3 regions of the Gordonia sp. NPDC003422 genome follow, and region 3 is predicted to be linked to each of the others. Evidence: predicted binding sites of a transcription regulator. Region 3 holds the regulator's gene; each other region holds the start of a gene.

Evidence for each region. Region 3 encodes LexA, which represses DNA repair genes until DNA is damaged. Its sites were predicted from a motif close to CGAACANNTGTTCG; they were not measured.
Region 1: a site for LexA is predicted at 3,167-3,180, ahead of ACWDTF_RS08520 (alpha-ketoglutarate-dependent dioxygenase AlkB). Genes of this name have one in related genera too.
Region 2: a site for LexA is predicted at 2,071-2,084, ahead of cofD (2-phospho-L-lactate transferase). Genes of this name have one in related genera too.

What each region holds. Positions count from the first base shown of each region.
Region 1 covers NZ_JBSFQL010000007.1:150,093-155,553, reverse strand. The annotation lists gene ACWDTF_RS08530 (flavin-containing monooxygenase) at 1-1,390, shown strand, start outside; gene ACWDTF_RS08525 (FAD-dependent oxidoreductase) at 1,387-3,090, shown strand; gene ACWDTF_RS08520 (alpha-ketoglutarate-dependent dioxygenase AlkB) at 3,202-3,831, shown strand; gene ACWDTF_RS08515 (hypothetical protein) at 3,901-4,413, shown strand; gene ACWDTF_RS08510 (oxidoreductase) at 4,932-5,461, opposite strand, start outside.
Region 2 covers NZ_JBSFQL010000033.1:37,177-42,637, reverse strand. The annotation lists gene ACWDTF_RS22100 (coenzyme F420-0:L-glutamate ligase) at 1-843, opposite strand, end outside; gene cofD (2-phospho-L-lactate transferase) at 840-1,871, opposite strand; gene ACWDTF_RS22090 (WhiB family transcriptional regulator) at 2,470-2,727, shown strand; gene ACWDTF_RS22085 (metallopeptidase family protein) at 3,028-3,537, opposite strand; gene ACWDTF_RS22080 (DUF3499 domain-containing protein) at 3,609-4,121, shown strand; gene ACWDTF_RS22075 (hypothetical protein) at 4,215-5,372, shown strand; gene manA (mannose-6-phosphate isomerase, class I) at 5,369-5,461, shown strand, end outside.
Region 3 covers NZ_JBSFQL010000003.1:101,619-107,079, forward strand. The annotation lists gene ACWDTF_RS03885 (phosphoenolpyruvate--protein phosphotransferase) at 1-1,656, shown strand, start outside; gene lexA (transcriptional repressor LexA) at 2,228-2,935, opposite strand; gene ACWDTF_RS03895 (LysM peptidoglycan-binding domain-containing protein) at 3,214-3,765, shown strand; gene nrdR (transcriptional regulator NrdR) at 3,866-4,366, shown strand; gene hrpA (ATP-dependent RNA helicase HrpA) at 4,340-5,461, opposite strand, start outside.

The DNA of each region.
Region 1 (5,461 bases), on a different contig from region 3:
CGCCGCGACCGCCGGCGGCGTGTGGCGGGAGAACAACTATCCCGGCGCCGCGTGCGATGTTCCGACGTCGCTGTACTCGCTGTCCTTTGCCCCCAACCCCGACTGGTCGCACACCTACGGCGCTCAGCACGAGATATATCGCTACCTGCGCGACGTCGCGGAAGGATTCGCCGACGAGATCCGGTACAACTGCGCGCTTCTCGACGCCTCATGGAACGACACCGATCAGGAGTGGACCGCACAGACCGAGCACGGACCGATCCGCTGCCGCTTCCTCGTTGCCGCGCCGGGCGCGCTGTCGGAGCCGGGCATACCGAGCATCCCCGGTTCAGATGACTTCGGCGGCACGACCTTTCACAGCGCGCACTGGGACCATCGCCATCGTCTCGACGGCCGGCGGGTGGCGATCGTCGGCAGCGGCGCGTCGGCCATCCAGATCGTCCCGGAGATCGTCGACAAGGTGGAGCACCTGACCGTTCTCCAACGCACACCCGCCTGGGTGGTGCCGCGGCTCGACCGGTCCATAGGACTGCTCGAACGCGGACTCTACCGGCGTATTCCCGCCGCCCACCGCCTGATGCGGAAACTCGTCTGGGCCTACCGCGAATTCTACGTCCTGTTGATGGCGCGCCGCCCAAAGCTGTTGCCGATCGCCACGGCGATCGCGAAAGCCCAACTGCGCGTGCAGGTGCACGACCGCGAGTTGCGACGTCGACTCACGCCGTCCTACACCATCGGCTGCAAGCGGATGCTGCTCACCAACAAGTGGTTTCCCGCGCTGCAGCGGCCGAACGTCACCGTCACCGGCGCGCTCACCGGCCTCACGCCGGGCGGCGCCATCGACGACGCGGGCACCGAACACAAGGTCGACACGGTGATCTTCGCGACAGGCTTCACCCCGACCACTCCCCCGATCGCGTCGGCGATCCGAGGCCGCACCGGCGACACGCTCGCCGACACCTGGGCCGGATCTCCCCGGGCATATCGCGGTGTGTCCGTTCACGGATTTCCCAATCTGTTCTTCCTGTACGGCCCCAACACCAACCTCGGCCACAGCTCGATCGTGCTCATGCTCGAACCCCAGGCCGACTACGTCAGCACCACGATCGGCACCCTGCGACGCATGAACAAGACGACCGTCGAGGTCACGCAGGCCGCACAAGACCACTACAACGCCCACCTCGACCTGGAGCTCGATGGCACCGTGTGGAATTCGGGCGGATGCTCGAGCTGGTACCTCGACGACACCGGTCACAACTCGGTGATGTGGCCGAACTACACCAGCACCTACCGGCGGCTCATGGCCACTTTCGAACCCGCCGATCACATCCTGCGCAGCGAGTCGCGTCCGATGGCCGATCCCGTCGACGACGTGGAAGTCGTTCGGTGACAACCACTCCACGGCACTTCGACGTGGTCGTCGTCGGCTCCGGTTTCGGCGGTTCGGTAGCGGCACTTCGCCTCACCGAGAAGGGCTATCGCGTCGGCGTGATCGAGTCCGGGCGGCGTTTTGCCGACGACGAACTACCGAAGACGAGTTGGCGGCTGCGCGACTATGTCTGGGCGCCGGCGCTCGGCTTGTTCGGTGTGCAGCGCATGCACCTGCTGCGGGACGTGCTGGTGATGGCCGGCGCGGGCGTCGGCGGCGGTTCGCTGAACTATGCCAACACGCTCTACCGTCCGTTGCCGGCGTTCTTCGACGACCCGCACTGGGGTGCCATCACCGACTGGGCCACCGAACTCGACCCCTACTACGACCAGGCGTCGCGCATGCTCGGCGTCACCACCAACCCGCACGTCACCCCGGCCGACGAGGTGATGCGCCGCGTCGCCGACGAGATGGGCGCGGGCGACACCTTTGTGCCGACGCCGGTGGGCGTGTTCTTCGGGACACCCGGCCAATCGGTCGCCGACCCGTTCTTCGGTGGCGCGGGCCCCGACCGCACCGGCTGCACCGAATGCGGCGCCTGCATGACCGGCTGCCGGGTCGGCGCCAAGAACACGCTGGTGAAGAACTATCTGCACCTCGCGGAGGCCGCGGGCGCCGAGATCATCGACATGACAACGGTTCACGCCATCACCCCCGAGGGCAGCGGCGGATACGTACTCGACGCCCATCGCAGCGGCCGACGCCGAACCCGCCACACTTTCACCGCCGACCACGTGGTTCTCGCGGCCGGTACGTACGGGACCAACAAGTTGCTGCTCGACATGCAGCGCGGGGGACGGCTACCCAGGCTGTCGTCGCGGCTCGGCCGAGTGGTCCGGACGAATTCCGAGGCCGTCCTCGCCGCCAGTGCGCGCAGCGTCGGCGACGTCGACTACAGCCACGGCGTCGCGATCACGTCGTCGTTCCACCCGAACGACCACACGCATATCGAGCCAGTGCGATATGGCAAGGGCAGCAACCTCATCGGGCTCTTGCAAGCGGTTCTGGTGGACGGCGGTGGACGCATCCCGCGCCTCCTCAAGGCGATCATCGTCATGCTCACGCATCCGTTGACCACCGCCCGCAGCCTGTCGGTGCGCCGGTGGTCCGAACGCACGATCATCGCGCTGGTGATGCAGACGGTCGACAACTCGATCGAATTGACCTCGCGCCGAGGCAGATTCGGGCCGATCCTGCGCAGCCGGCCGGGCGCCGGAGATCCGCCACCGCGCTGGATACCGGAGGGACACACGGCCGTCCGGGCGGTGGCCCGCGAGATCGACGGCGATCCCGGCGGCTCCGTCGTCGACCTGCTGAACATCCCGATGACCGCCCACTTCCTCGGCGGATGCTCGATCGGCACCAGCGCCGACGATGGTGTGGTCGACGCCTACCATCGCGTGTTCGGGCATCCGGGACTGCACGTCGTCGACGGTTCGACGGTGTCGGCGAACCTGGGCGTCAACCCGTCGCTCACCATCACCGCCCAGGCCGAACGCGCCCTCGCGATGTGGCCCAATGCCGGCGAACTGGATCGGCGTCCACCCCTCGGCAGCGTCTACTCGCCGATCGAGCCGACGCAGCCGCTGCACCCGACGGTTCCGACCCACGCGCCCGGGGCGCTGCGGCTGCCAATCACGCCCGTACGTCAGCGAGCGTGACCCGATTTCCACCGACGCGCGCTGTCCACCACTGGTTGATCTCGACAGGTCCCCTCCTCTCCCTGACGTGCGTTATCGCACAATTGTTCGAGCGTGCGGTAAGCTCGCGCCATGACCGCCGGCATGCAGACGTCGCTGTTCGACGCCGATGAGTCGGCGCCGACCCTGAGAGAACTGCACGGCGCCACACGCCGACGACACCTGTCCGACGGCGCCTGGGTGGACTTACGGCCGGGCTGGGTGGGGTCGTCGGTGCCGCTGTTCGACGCCCTGCACGAGTACGTGCCGTGGCGGGCCGAACGTCGCCGCATGTACGACCGCGTCGTCGACGTGCCGAGGCTCGTCGCGACCTTCCAGGCCGATCAACCCCTGCCCGAGCCGCTGCTCAGCGAGGCCCGGCAGGCGCTCAGCGCCCACTACCGCGACGAGTTACCCGAGGGATTCGCCACCGCCGGGCTGTGTCTCTACCGGGACGGGTCCGACTCGGTGGCCTGGCACGGCGATCGGTTCGGCCGTGGCGCGACGCACGACACCATGGTCGCGATCCTGTCACTCGGTGCGCCGCGAGTCCTCGCGCTGCGGCCACGGACGGGCGGTGCGTCGCTGCGATTCACGTTGTCGTCGGGCGATCTGCTGGTGATGGGCGGCAGCTGCCAGCGGACCTGGGAACATGCAGTTCCCAAGGCTCGCGGAGCCGGCCCGCGGATCAGTGTTCAGTTCCGTCCGCCCGGTGTGTGGTGAACCGAACTGCGGCCGACGTCGACGCGCATGCTTTAATCGAATCGTTATAAACCGACCTGAGAGAGTTCGATGAAGCGCACGTACCTGACTTCGATCACCGCCGCCATGCTTGCCGCATCCGCCATCACCGTCGCCGCCGGATCATCGTCGGCCGACCCGTTCGGCAGCGCGTCAGGAAGCCTGGATTCCGGCAGTGCTGCTCTCGGCTCCTCGAGCAAAAAGCCGCAGCACTACGGCAAGCTGGGTCGTCCCGACGCCCCGAACGGCGTCAAGTCGATCAACGTGTGGGTCTACACGCCCAACAAGACTCCCGAGATCAGCCCGAGCGTGTACCCGCGCAACACCCGCATCGGCGTGAAGTGGAACTCGACCATCGACGCCGGCAATGTCATCGACGGCAACGAGTGCAAGATGTCCGTCGTGCTGTCGGGCCCGAAGATCCCCAAGAAGGCCGCCGTCACCAAAACCGCCGACTGTACGGCGGTGAAGTCGTACCAACTGAAGACCGCGGGCGACTACAAGATCACCGTCACCGACGGCGTCTCGGGTGCGTCGAACTCGATCAAGTTCACGCTGCAGTAAGGGGACCGGAGCGAAACTCGCACTCACAACAGTGCGCGGTGGAGCGCTCTTCGGATCTGCGACCCACCCGCCGACGTTGTCAGCGATCGTAGAGGCGGGAAGAGCGCGATCTCGTCGCAGTAACCGCATTCTTGGCCAGATACCGCCAGCGTGATCGGAAACCGCTGGTGCGCACCGGGTTTCTCACCAGACACGCGGTTTCTGGATCGCGACACGCCGACCATGCGTCTCGGCGGCGGCCTCGGAAACCGTCTCGCCGCACGCGGACGCTTCCCGCTCAAGGGGTGCTCGCGACTATCGATCGGCGCGTTCCGCGGAACGCGCCGCACGCTCGCGGCACCCGCGGAAAGTAGGGGAAGAAAACTCGTCCCCTACCCTTGGAGTTTTCCCCTAGGAATTTCTAGGGGACGACTGTGAACCCCGGGGAAGAAGTTCTTCCCCTATTTTCAGGGACAGAGCACTGCGGCGTTTGCCCAGGTCAGAGCGTCGGTCACCGAACTCTTCGGATCAGCCAGGCCTCAGATCTCGAACGTCACCCCGGTGAGCTTCTCCGACAGCGACCACAGGCCGTAGCGGAAGGCGACGTCGTCGGCCTTCTTGTTGTAGCGCGACCGCCCGGGAGGGCCCTGGAGTCCGAAATACTTTTTCGGGCCGAAGAACTCGCCGGACTTCACGTCGGGAACGGTTGCGGCATAGAGGGTCGGCAACGCGCCGTCGGCCGCCGATTGCGCGATCGGCAATTTGTTACCCAAGCGCGCCAAACGATCGCTGAAGGTCTCCGTGCGACCCTGCAATTCGGTTGCGGCGTAACCCGGATGGGCGATGAGTGACTTCACCGGCGAGCCGCTCGCCGACAGCCGCGCGGCCAGTTCCTTGCCGAACATAAGGTTGGCCATCTTGGAGTCGCCGTAGGCCTGCCAACGCTTGTAGCGCCGCTTCTCCCAGTTGAGATCACCGAGGTCGATGCGGCCGATCTGGTGGGCACCTGACGACAAGGTGACGACGCGATCGGCGATCTTGGGCAACACCAGGCCGGTGAGCGCGAAAT
Region 2 (5,461 bases), on a different contig from region 3:
CGCGGGTACGGGCTCGGGTGCGAAGTTGCGCACCGAACGTCGTGCGCGCACCGCTTCACGACGGCCCTGCTCGATCGCCTCGGCAGTGCCGAGCCGGAACAGATCCTCATCGGCCGGCCGGATCAGATCCGCTGCGGTGGTGCCGTTGTCGACGGGAGCGAGTCCCCGTACCACCGCGACCGGCACGCCGGCCAGCTTCCCCTTCACGAGATCTGCTGCGGCAGCGACCTCGTCGGCGACCGCGATGTCGGTGACGATCAGTTCGTTGCCGTGTGCGTCTTCGCCGCCGGCGTACGGGTGGGAGACCGACATCCCGGCCGCCCCGATGGCGACGTCGGTCTGTCCATTGCGCCAGGCCCGGCCCATGGTGTCGGTGATGAGCACGGCGACGTCCACGCCGTGGCATCGCGCCAGTGCCTCGCGCAGTTGCGCCGCACTGAGGTCGGGGTCGACCGGCAGCAGCGCGAGTTGGTCGGCGGGGACGTTGGAACCGTCGACGCCCGCGGCAGCCTGGACCAGCCCGATTCGGTTCTCGGTGATCAGCGTCCGGTTCTTGCGGGCCAACACGCGGACCGACTCGTCGTCGACCAGCTTGCGGCGCAACGTGTCCCGCTCGTCGGGGTCGGTGGGGGCGGGCACCATCCGGCCCTCGACCTTGGAGATGATCTTGCTCGTCACCACCAGCACGTCGCCTGAGCGGAGCCACGGTGCGGCGCGAACGATTTCAGCTGCGAGGTCGGAGTCGCCGGAGAACTCGGGCAGGTCGGCGACAGGCAGGATCTCGATGCTGCCCGGTGCGCGATGGTCGGGTCGGAGGTCGACTTGACGGGGTACGTCACTCACCGGAGGTTCGCCTCCGGGGTGGGCACACCGACCAGTGCGCATGCGGCCCGCACCATCTGTGCGGTCGTCGGCGGGTCGGTCATCAACAGCGGGGCCGAACCGACGGTCATACCGTCGACCTGGGCGTGGTCGCCATCGGCGATCAGCCATCCGTCGAGAATCCCGTTGCCCTTGCGCGGGCCGTAGTGCTCGGCGATGCCCTGGGCGGATGACTCCACGCCGAGCACCGACAGGCATTCGTCGGCCATACCGCGGAGCGGGCGATTGTCGATGACCGGGGAGATGCCGACCACCGGCGCAGACGTGTTACGCAGGGCTGCACGCAGTCCCGGAACGCTCACGATGGCGCCGATGCTGACGACCGGATTGCTCGGCGCGAGGAGCACCACATCGGCCTCGGCGATCGCCTCGGTCACCCCCGGAGCAGCGGTGGTGTCGTCCGACCCCACCTGGGCGAATCCGAACGTGTCGATCTGGGCACGATGCCGAACCCACCACTCCTGGAAGTGGATTGCGACTCGCTCACCTTCCGCGCCACTGGGTTTCGCGACGACCACATGTGTCTCGTGCCGGTCGTCGGTGGCCGGAAGCAGTCGGACGCCGGGCTGCCAGCGGCGGCACAGCGCCGCCGTGACGTCCGACAGGCGGTAGCCGGCGTCGAGCATCTGAGTGCGGATGAGATGGGTGGCCAGGTCGCGGTCACCGAGTCCGAACCAGTCCGGATCGGCGCCGTAGGCGGCCAGTTCCTCTTTGGCGTGCCAGCTTTCGTCGATGCGGCCCCAACCGCGTTCGGGATCGATACCGCCGCCGAGGGTGTACATGCAGGTATCGAGGTCGGGACAGATCCGAACGCCGTGCATCCAGGCGTCGTCACCGACGTTGACGATCGCGGTGATCTCGTGTTCGGCCACGGCGTCGGATCCCGAATCATCCGGTGGCGGCGGAAAGGGTGTCGAACCCAGCATCTCGCGCACGCCGATCAGGAATCGTGCGCCACCGACGCCTCCGACAAGAACGGTCACCTTCACACGGCCACTCTACTGAGGGGCAAAATGGGTGAGGTACGCGGTCAGAAACGCCGACCGTCGTGTCGATCCCTCCAATGACGGATCGCGATGGTATTAAGGAATTTTCTCGTTCGGCTTGACCGCGACCGCCCCGGGCGTGTGTAATCACATCAGTGTCATTCCTGGTTTGATATCGAGAACCGCTGAAGGGCAACGGTTTCGCTCGGGTGTTCGAATCCGGATGATGGGTTGGCGCCCGGCGAGGTCTCGGCGGCGAAGGCCCTCGGCACATGGTGAAGATCGAGAATTGGTGTGGCAGGGGTGGTGAGTGCGGCGCTGATTGTGCGGGGCAAGGGCGCCGGAACGACGAGCAACAAGACAGACTACGACTTCCCAGAGCTAGGAGGCGCCGACGATGGCTTTCGACAACGCGATCGGCAATCCTTTTGAATCCCAAGATCCTTCGTCGTCTTCCGAAACCACGGACGGCTACGCCGGTAACGATGGCTTGTTCAACAGCCTTGGCCCGGTTGATGATTCGATGATCGGTGGCACCGCTGTGCGCACCGCGCCGACGGTCGGCGAGCCTTGTGAGGCTTCCCAGCGTCGGCATCTCTCGCTGGTGCCCAACGATTTCGACGATCTCTTCGACGCTGTCGAAGATCAATGGCAAGACCGCGCGCTGTGTGCCCAGACCGATCCGGAGGCGTTCTTTCCGGAGAAGGGTGGCTCCACCCGCGAGGCCAAGCGCATCTGCCAGGGCTGCGAGGTCAAGGCCGAGTGCCTTGAGTACGCACTGCACAACGACGAACGCTTCGGCATCTGGGGCGGATTGTCCGAGCGCGAGCGTCGCCGCCTGAAGCGCGGCATCATCTGAGTCTCTCCAGATCTCCGGCGACCCTCGACCGCTGATCGAGCCGGTACCGAGCGGAGCGAGGCACCGTGTCGAGATCACTGGTGATCCGTCACGTGGTCTCGACACGCTTCCTCGCCTGGCGGCTCGGTAGCGGCTCGACCAGCGGAAGGGTCCGCGATCCGACGAAACGCTGGCCGCGCTCGGGAACGTATTGATCACTCCGGTCCGCGATCCAACGAAACGCTGGCCGCGCTCGGGAACGTATTGATCACTCCGGCCCGCGATCCAACGAAACGCTGGCCGCGCTCGGGAACGTATTGATCACTCCGGCCCGCGATCAACCGTGTCCTCGTCGACGCCGAGGTGGGTGGCGACTTGCTGAACCAACACTTCGTGGACGAGTTCGAGGAGATCTGCGCCGCGTTTGGCGCGGCTCTCGAGGGGTCGACGGAACAAGATGATCTGCGCGCGGGTGGGGGCGCCGTGTACGTCGATACCGGCCGGGATGAGTCGGGCCAGCGGCACGGCCCCGTCGGCGGTGACCTCGTCGGGCCATTGCACGGTTTCGGGGTCGCGGGGGAGGAGTCGGGGGATGTCGTCGACGGCGACGTCGAGCCCGGAGATCTGGTCGTGCCAGCGGGCGTCGATCTCGGCGAAGGCCTCGAGTGCCACGGCGTCGAACTCGTCGGATCTGCTGTTCCAGGCCGGGACGGACTGTGGCAGAAGGGGGGCTCGCAGGCCGCGCCCGCGCCGGTCCCGGTGGCTGGGCCGGCGCCGGCGGGGTGAGCGGCGGGAAGCTCGGTCGCGTGCGGGTGACGGCTCGAATCGCATGGCGTGAGTCTAGTGGTGTGCGGCCGCGTGTCGTGGCGGCCGTGCGCGGTATGCCGGGATAATCTCGTCACGTGAAGCTTCCCCGACAGTGCTGCAGGCCTGGCTGCGCCCGGTCCGCGGTGGCGACGTTGACCTTCGTGTACGCAGAGTCGACCGCCGTCATCGGGCCACTGTCGACCACCGATGAACCTCATTCGTGGGATCTGTGTGACGAGCATGCCCGGCGAATCACCGTGCCGCGCGGCTGGGAGATGCTGCGTAGCGAGCGGGGTTTCTCGGCGCCGCTGGCCGAGGATCACGAACTGACGGCCCTTGCCGAGGCTGTCCGCGAGGTCGGTGTCGCCGGTGGTGGTCGGAGCGGGGGTTTCCTCGATCGCGACCATTCATCGCAGACCTATGTCGACCAGTTCGGCTATCCACGCGGCACGTCGCAGCCGGTGGACGGCATGGAAGACGTGCGTCCCGGGCGGCATCGAGCGTCCGGTCCGGTGGACGGTTCAGCCCTGATGCCGCCGAGTTCGGTGCACAAGCCACGCCCGGGGCGCCGCGGACACCTGCGGGTCCTGCCCGATCCCGTCGACTGATCCGTCGAGGCCGAATCAGTCCGTGGGCGGACGTGCAAACGATCTGTGCCCGGTCTGTGCGCGCCGACCCGGATGCCTGGCTACGCTGGTCTCATGCGCACCGGTACACCCGATCTCGACGATCCCGAGGAGTTGCTCTCCGCGGACATCGACCGGCTGCTCCCGAGCGCCGCGCTCGCCGGCGCGCAGGTGCGTGCCATTGCCGAGGCGGCCCGTGAGGGTGTGCTGGCGCCGCTCTCCGACGTACGGCCGCGCAGTGTGGTGATCGTGTACGGCGGTGGTGGCGCAGCTGCCCGTGCCGCTGGTCTCGTCGTGGCCACCGTGGCAGCGAGAATCGACGTCCCGGTGGTGACGGGGCCTGCGTTGCCCGGGTGGATCGGACCACTCGACGTGGTGGTGGTTGCCGGCGACGACGCGGGAGACATGACTCTCGCCGACGCCGCTGCGCGTGCGCTCCGGCGCCGCGCCGAGGTCGTGGTGGCCGCGCCGATCGCCGGGCCCCTGCGGGATGCCCTGGGCGGCAATGGCATCGACCTGTCTCCACGCGTGGACGTCGAGCCGAGCCTGCGGTTTGTGGGTTTTGTGGCGGCGTTGCTCGCCGTGCTCACGGCTTTGACGCAGATCCGGTTCGGCGGCGGGGTGCCGGTGCTCGACGAGGTGGCCGACGCCCTCGATGCGGAGGCGTCGTCGGCCCACCCGGCTCGTGAGAGTTTTCACAATCGCGCGAAATCGCTGGCCATCACCGTTGCGGCGAGACCGACCGTGTGGACCGGTGACAGTCCGGCCGGGGTGGTGGTCGCGGCCCATGCGGCCACCAGTTTCGCCGGGATCGCCGGTATCGTCAGTGCCGCAACCGATCTCGGCGACGCGGCGCGGCTGTCCGCAGTGGTCGCCGACCGCCGCACGGGTGACGCATCAGCGGATTCCATTTTCTACGATCCCGAGATCGACGGTCCGATGGAGGTATCACCACGCATCCTGGTTGCCACGACGGCAGCCCGCGAGTGGTACACACGCCAGCGCATCGGCGGTATCGGCGATGTCGTCCTGGTGGTCGGCGACGACACCGAAACGCTTGGCCAGGCGGTGAATCCGGGGGCCGACGCGCCGCCCCGGCAGCCGTATTCGGTGCCGATGGCCGAGGATGTTGCCTCCGACAGTCCGGGTGACCTGTTGTCGTACTTGGTGTTGGTGTTGCGGGTCGAGATGGCGGCGGTGTACCTCCGCCTGGTGGGGAACGCGGTGAGATGAAGCGGCTCGAAGGTGTCGTACGTCCGTATGCCTGGGGGTCTCGGACGGCGATTGCGGCGATGCAGGGCCGCTCGGTGCCCTCGGCTCAT
Region 3 (5,461 bases):
TACGGGCCGGCGATCTGGCCCGGGGAGCGCCCCGACCACGACCCGGACGCCCTGGGTGCAAACACGGAACTGCCCGAAGACCAGCGCGAACCCGAGGTGGCAAGATTTGTCGCCGCGGCGGGGACGGTCGCCGGCCGACTCCGTGACCGCTCATCGCACAGCTCGGGTGCAGCCGCCGAAGTGCTGGCCGCCACCGCCGGACTCGCCGAGGATCGCGGGTGGATCGGCGCTGCGTCGGGACTGATTCGCAAAGGATCGCCTGCGCCTGCGGCAGCGGCTGCGGCAACCGAACAGTTCGCCACCATGTTCACCAAGCTCGGCGGGCTCATGGCCGAGCGAGTCACCGACCTCAACGACGTGCGCGACCGCGTCCTCGCCGAACTTCTCGGCCTGCCCGAACCAGGTGTGCCGGAACCGATCGAACCGTCTGTCCTGCTCGCCGACGATCTCGCGCCCGCGGACACCGCCGGACTCGATCCGGCGACCACCGTCGCCCTCGTCACCCGGCTCGGCGGCCCGACGAGTCACACCGCCATCATCGCCCGGCAACTCGGGATTCCCTGTGTGGTCGCGGTATCGGATCTGACGACGGTGCCGGCCGGAACCCCCGTGCTGATCGACGGCACGCTCGGCACCATCACCATCGGCCCCGACGAGGCGACGGCGCGAGCACAGGTCGATGCCAGTCGTCGGCGTGCGGAAGCGGTCGCCGCCTGGCACGGGCCCGGGCGCACCGCCGACGGACACGAGGTCTCGGTGCTCGCCAACGTCGCGGACGGGGCGTCGGCACGCACGGCCACCGGATACCCCGTCGAAGGGATCGGGCTGTTCCGCACCGAGTTGGCCTTCCTCGACCGCCCCGACGAGCCGACGGTCGACGAGCAGGCGGGCATCTACCGCGAAGTGCTCGAGGCATTTCCCGGGCAGAAGGTCGTGGTTCGCACGCTCGACGCGGGCTCCGACAAACCGCTCAAATTCGTCAACCACAAAGACGAGGCAAATCCGGCACTAGGAGTTCGTGGCGACCGAATCGCGGTGGAGAACCCGGAGATTCGAGCGCACCAACTCGATGCGATCGCGCGGGCCGCAGCCGAAACCGGATCGACACCGTGGGTGATGGCACCGATGATCGCCAGCGCCCGGGAAGCAGCGGCGTTCGCGCAGGAGGTGCGTGCGCGGGGGATGACCGCCGGAGTGATGGTCGAGATCCCCGCCGTCGCGATTCTGGCGCCGCTCATCCTCGCGGAGGTGGACTTCGTATCCATCGGCACCAACGATCTGACGCAGTACACGATGGCCGCCGACCGGATGTCCGCGGACCTCGCGTCGTTGACCGACCCGTGGCAACCGGCGGTGCTCAAGCTCATCGCCGAGGTCGCGTCGGCAGGTCAGACGTTGGGCAAGCCGGTGGGGGTGTGCGGGGAGGCCGCCGCCGACCCCAACCTCGCATGCGTGCTGACCGGGCTCGGGGTGACCTCGCTCTCGAGTGCACCGGTCGCCGCGGCCGGCGTCGGCGCGCGGCTCGCCGAGGTCACCCTCGACGCGTGCCGCGAAGCCGCCACTGCAGCACTGGCAACCGCGGATCCGGCCGGTGCGCGTCAGGCCGCGACGTCGGTGCTCGACGCCGCAGCCACCCCGCTCTCTCCTGCCGTCTGAGACGAAGACTTCGGCTGTCCGTGGTTCCGTATGAAGTTGTGCCCGGATTCCGGGCACAACTTCAACGGATTGTGCTTCCGCTGTCGATGGCGGCGCCCAGGTCGCTGACCTGGGCAAATGCGTCAGTGTGGTGCCGCAAAATCTAGGGGAAGAGTTTCTTCCCCGGGGTTCACAGTCGTCCCCGAGAAATTTGTAGGGGAGGACTCTGAGGGTAGGGGAGGAAGTTTCTTCCCCTGCTTTCTGCGGGTGCCGCGTCCGTGCGGCGCGTTCCGCAGAACGCGCCGATCGACGTTAGCGGGCTCGACGGAACAGGTGCTCGCATTCCTCCCATCTGCTCGTAATGCATTGCGCGCGGATGGGAGACGCGCGCAGATGCGAGCACTCGGGATGGGTGGTCTGTGCGGGGGCGAGATGGTGTCCCCGGCGCATCGTCGGCGCTGCGTGAGTGCAGAAACCGCGTGTCTGGCCAGAAACCCGAGGCGCCCCAGCGGTTTCTGGCCACAGCTGAGGTTTCTGGCCAGGTCCACGGTCGGGTTGAAAGGTACAGATATCCGACGGGGTGTACTTGCCCTCAGATCCGGCGCATCACCGTCACAACCTTGCCGAGGATGGCGGCGTCGTCGCCGGGGATCGGCTCGAACAGCTCGTTGTGCGGCATGAGCCAGACGTGCCCGTTCTTGCGCTTGAACGTCTTCACCGTGGCCTCGCCGTCGATCATCGCGGCGACGATGTCGCCGTTCTCGGCCACGCTCTGCTGACGGACGACCACCCAGTCGCCGTCGCAGATCGCGGCGTCGATCATCGATTCGCCGACCACCCGCAGCAGGAACAGTGAGCCGTCCCCGACCAGTTCGCGGGGGAGTGGGAACACGTCTTCGACCGCTTCCTCGGCGAGGATCGGTCCACCGGCGGCGATCCTGCCCAGCACCGGCACGAAGGTCGGCGTCGGCAGCGGATCGCCTCCCGCGTTGGTCGCGGCCGGATCTGCGTCCTGCACGTTGACCGCGCGTGGACGGTTGTGGTCGCGCTTGAGCAGTCCCTTGCGCTCCAGCGTGCGCAGCTGGTGGGCGACCGACGATGTCGAGGTGAGTCCGACCGCGTCGCCGATCTCGCGGATGCTCGGGGGATAGCCACGTTCGCGCACCGATTGCCGGATCACGTCCAGCACGCCGCGCTGACGCGCGGTCAGCGACGCCTCGGCGGCGGCAGGATCGATGGGAGCGTCCTGGTCGCGATCATCGCTCCGAGTTCCGGTGCGCTTGGGCCGTGAGTCGCTCATCTGCTCGGATTCCTCTCTGTCGCCGCCTCGCTTGAGAGCGAATCGGCTGGTTGTCGGCGGCGGGTGTTGACATGTCCGTGGGCCCGAGCCTAGCGGAGCGCGACGATCACTTCAAACATTTGTTCGAGGTGTGGCGCGACTTTGTCGGTCGGGCGTGGTACAACTCGAACATCAGTTCATCGAACACGTGATCGAGGCCGTCGAACGTCCTCGACAGCGCGTTCGCCGAACTGCCCGAGTACCCGGCACAACCGCCACGAGCACCCCCGGAGGCCAGCATGACCAGCGCGACACTCACCCGTTCGGGCCGCGCCCGCACCAGCGTGGACTCGACCATTGTCACCACTCGTAAGGCGGCCGGCACGCCGCTGCGGACGCAGCCCGCGCCGCGCGGCATCACGCGGCCGACCGGCCGGCCGATCGGGCAGACCAGCCCGGCAGGTCGCGCCGACGCGCCGATGCCGGGGGTCGCGCCGACCTCGACGCGGTGCGGCGAGGCGGTGGGGCGTCGCGGGTCCAAACGGCCCGCATCCGCCGTGTACGCGCGTCGGCGTGCCACCGCGCTCGGGGTGCTCGCCGGTCTCGCGCTCGCGGTGTCGGTGTGGGTGATCGGCATCGTCGGCAACAACTACGCCGAGTCGCAGACCCCGTCGCCGACGAGTACCCAGGTGACGCACGTGCGGGCGGGTGACTCGCTGAGCACCATTGCGGCGCGGGTGGCGCCGGACGTTCCGCGCCAAGTGGTCATCGACGAGATTCTGGAGCTGAATGACCTGGAGTCCAGCGGACTTCGGGTCGGGCAGCCACTGCTGACACCCGCGTACCGCTGATCGGCGGGCGGTATCCTCGATGTCACAGGGACCGGTCGGGAACCGACCCGGCGTACGACTCGCATGTGCCGCCGTGTCCCGCGACAGGCGTGAGGATCACATGCGCTGCCCCTTCTGCAAGAACGAGGACACCAAGGTCATCGACTCGCGTGTCGCCGACGAGGGGCAGGCCATCCGGCGGCGTCGGGCGTGCGTTGAGTGCGGCCGCCGCTTCTCCACGGTGGAGAGCGCGGTGCTCGCCGTGGTGAAACGCAACGGCGTGACCGAACCGTTCAGTCGGGAAAAGGTGATGCGCGGGGTCCGTCGCGCATGTCAGGGGCGCGAGGTCGGCGACGACGACCTCGCACAGTTGGCGCAACAGGTGGAAGACGCCGTCCGCGCCAGCGGTTCGGCCGAGATCCCGAGCAACGAGGTCGGTCTCGCGATCCTCGGACCGCTGCGCAACCTCGACGAGGTGGCCTACCTGCGCTTCGCCTCGGTGTACCGGTCGTTCGATTCGCTCGACGACTTCCAGCGTGAGATCGACGACCTCCAAGGCCGTTCGGTCGCAACGAATGGCGCCGATACCAAGGTGTCAGCCGAGTCTGTCCAGGGTTCGTAGCGCCCTTTTCTCGGATACGGGGTACGCGGTTCCGATGCGCTGGGCGAACACACCCACCCGCAGTTCCTCGACGAGCCAGTGGGCTTCTTCGTTGACCGCGTCCCGCCTGGCCGCCGACACCTGCGCGAGACGCTGATTCCAGCGTTGGGTCACGCGGTCGATGACCGCGACGCCTTCCTGGTCGCGTGCCGCCGATGCGGGCAGCGCTGCCAACCTGGTCTGTGCGGCGAGAAGGTAGCGCGGCAACTCGGACAGGTGAGTACGCCCGGTGACGCGGACGAATCCGTCGAACACCAGGTCGTCGATCTGTTCGGCGACGTCGTCGGCTGCCACCGAACCCGCGTGTTGGTCGATCAGCGTGCGCACCGGGGCGAGGGCCCGAAGGGTCGCCACGGCGAGAGCGAAGTACTCGGGTGCGGCGGCCAGGGCTGCCGGCTGTATCCGCGCGCGCACGGTCTCGAACTCGGCGGGAGTGCGGACGGCGGCAACGGCGGCGGACGCATCAGCCATCTGGTCGCGGATCGCGCGTCGCGTGCAGTCGGCGGTGAGGTCCTCGATCCTGCGGTAGGGGCTCTGGCTCAAGGCGAGTCTGTCGGCCCCGGCCAGAGAGCCGACGACCTTCTTCGACAGCGGCGGGATGGCGATGTCGAGCAGGGCCGCGACGCCTTCGAAAACGAGCCGATCACGCTCCTGCGGGGACGTCGCGTCGGTACGGACGACGGCACGCGAGGCGCCGGTCGCGTCGGTCACCGCCGTGATCGCGGGGTAGCGGGTCAGTTCTTGACCGGCGATCTTCACCTGCGAGCTGTGTGGGAGCGAACCGATCCCGTCGGCCGTCCACGCGGTGAACTCGCGCCGGACGATCGGCTCCGGGGTGGTGCTCCGACGATGTCGGCGTTGGAGATCGGTGAGCGAGTCGTCGGTGTCGACGATGGCGCCCGTCGCATCGGCGAGCGCAAAATGCACGCGCAGGTGTGCCGGTAGCCGGTCGGGGACGAAATCGTCGGCGGCCACCGTGGTTCCGACGATGGTGGTCAGCTCCCGGGCCAGTCCGGACACGATCGGTTCGGACCGTGGTTTCAGTTGGGACAGAGC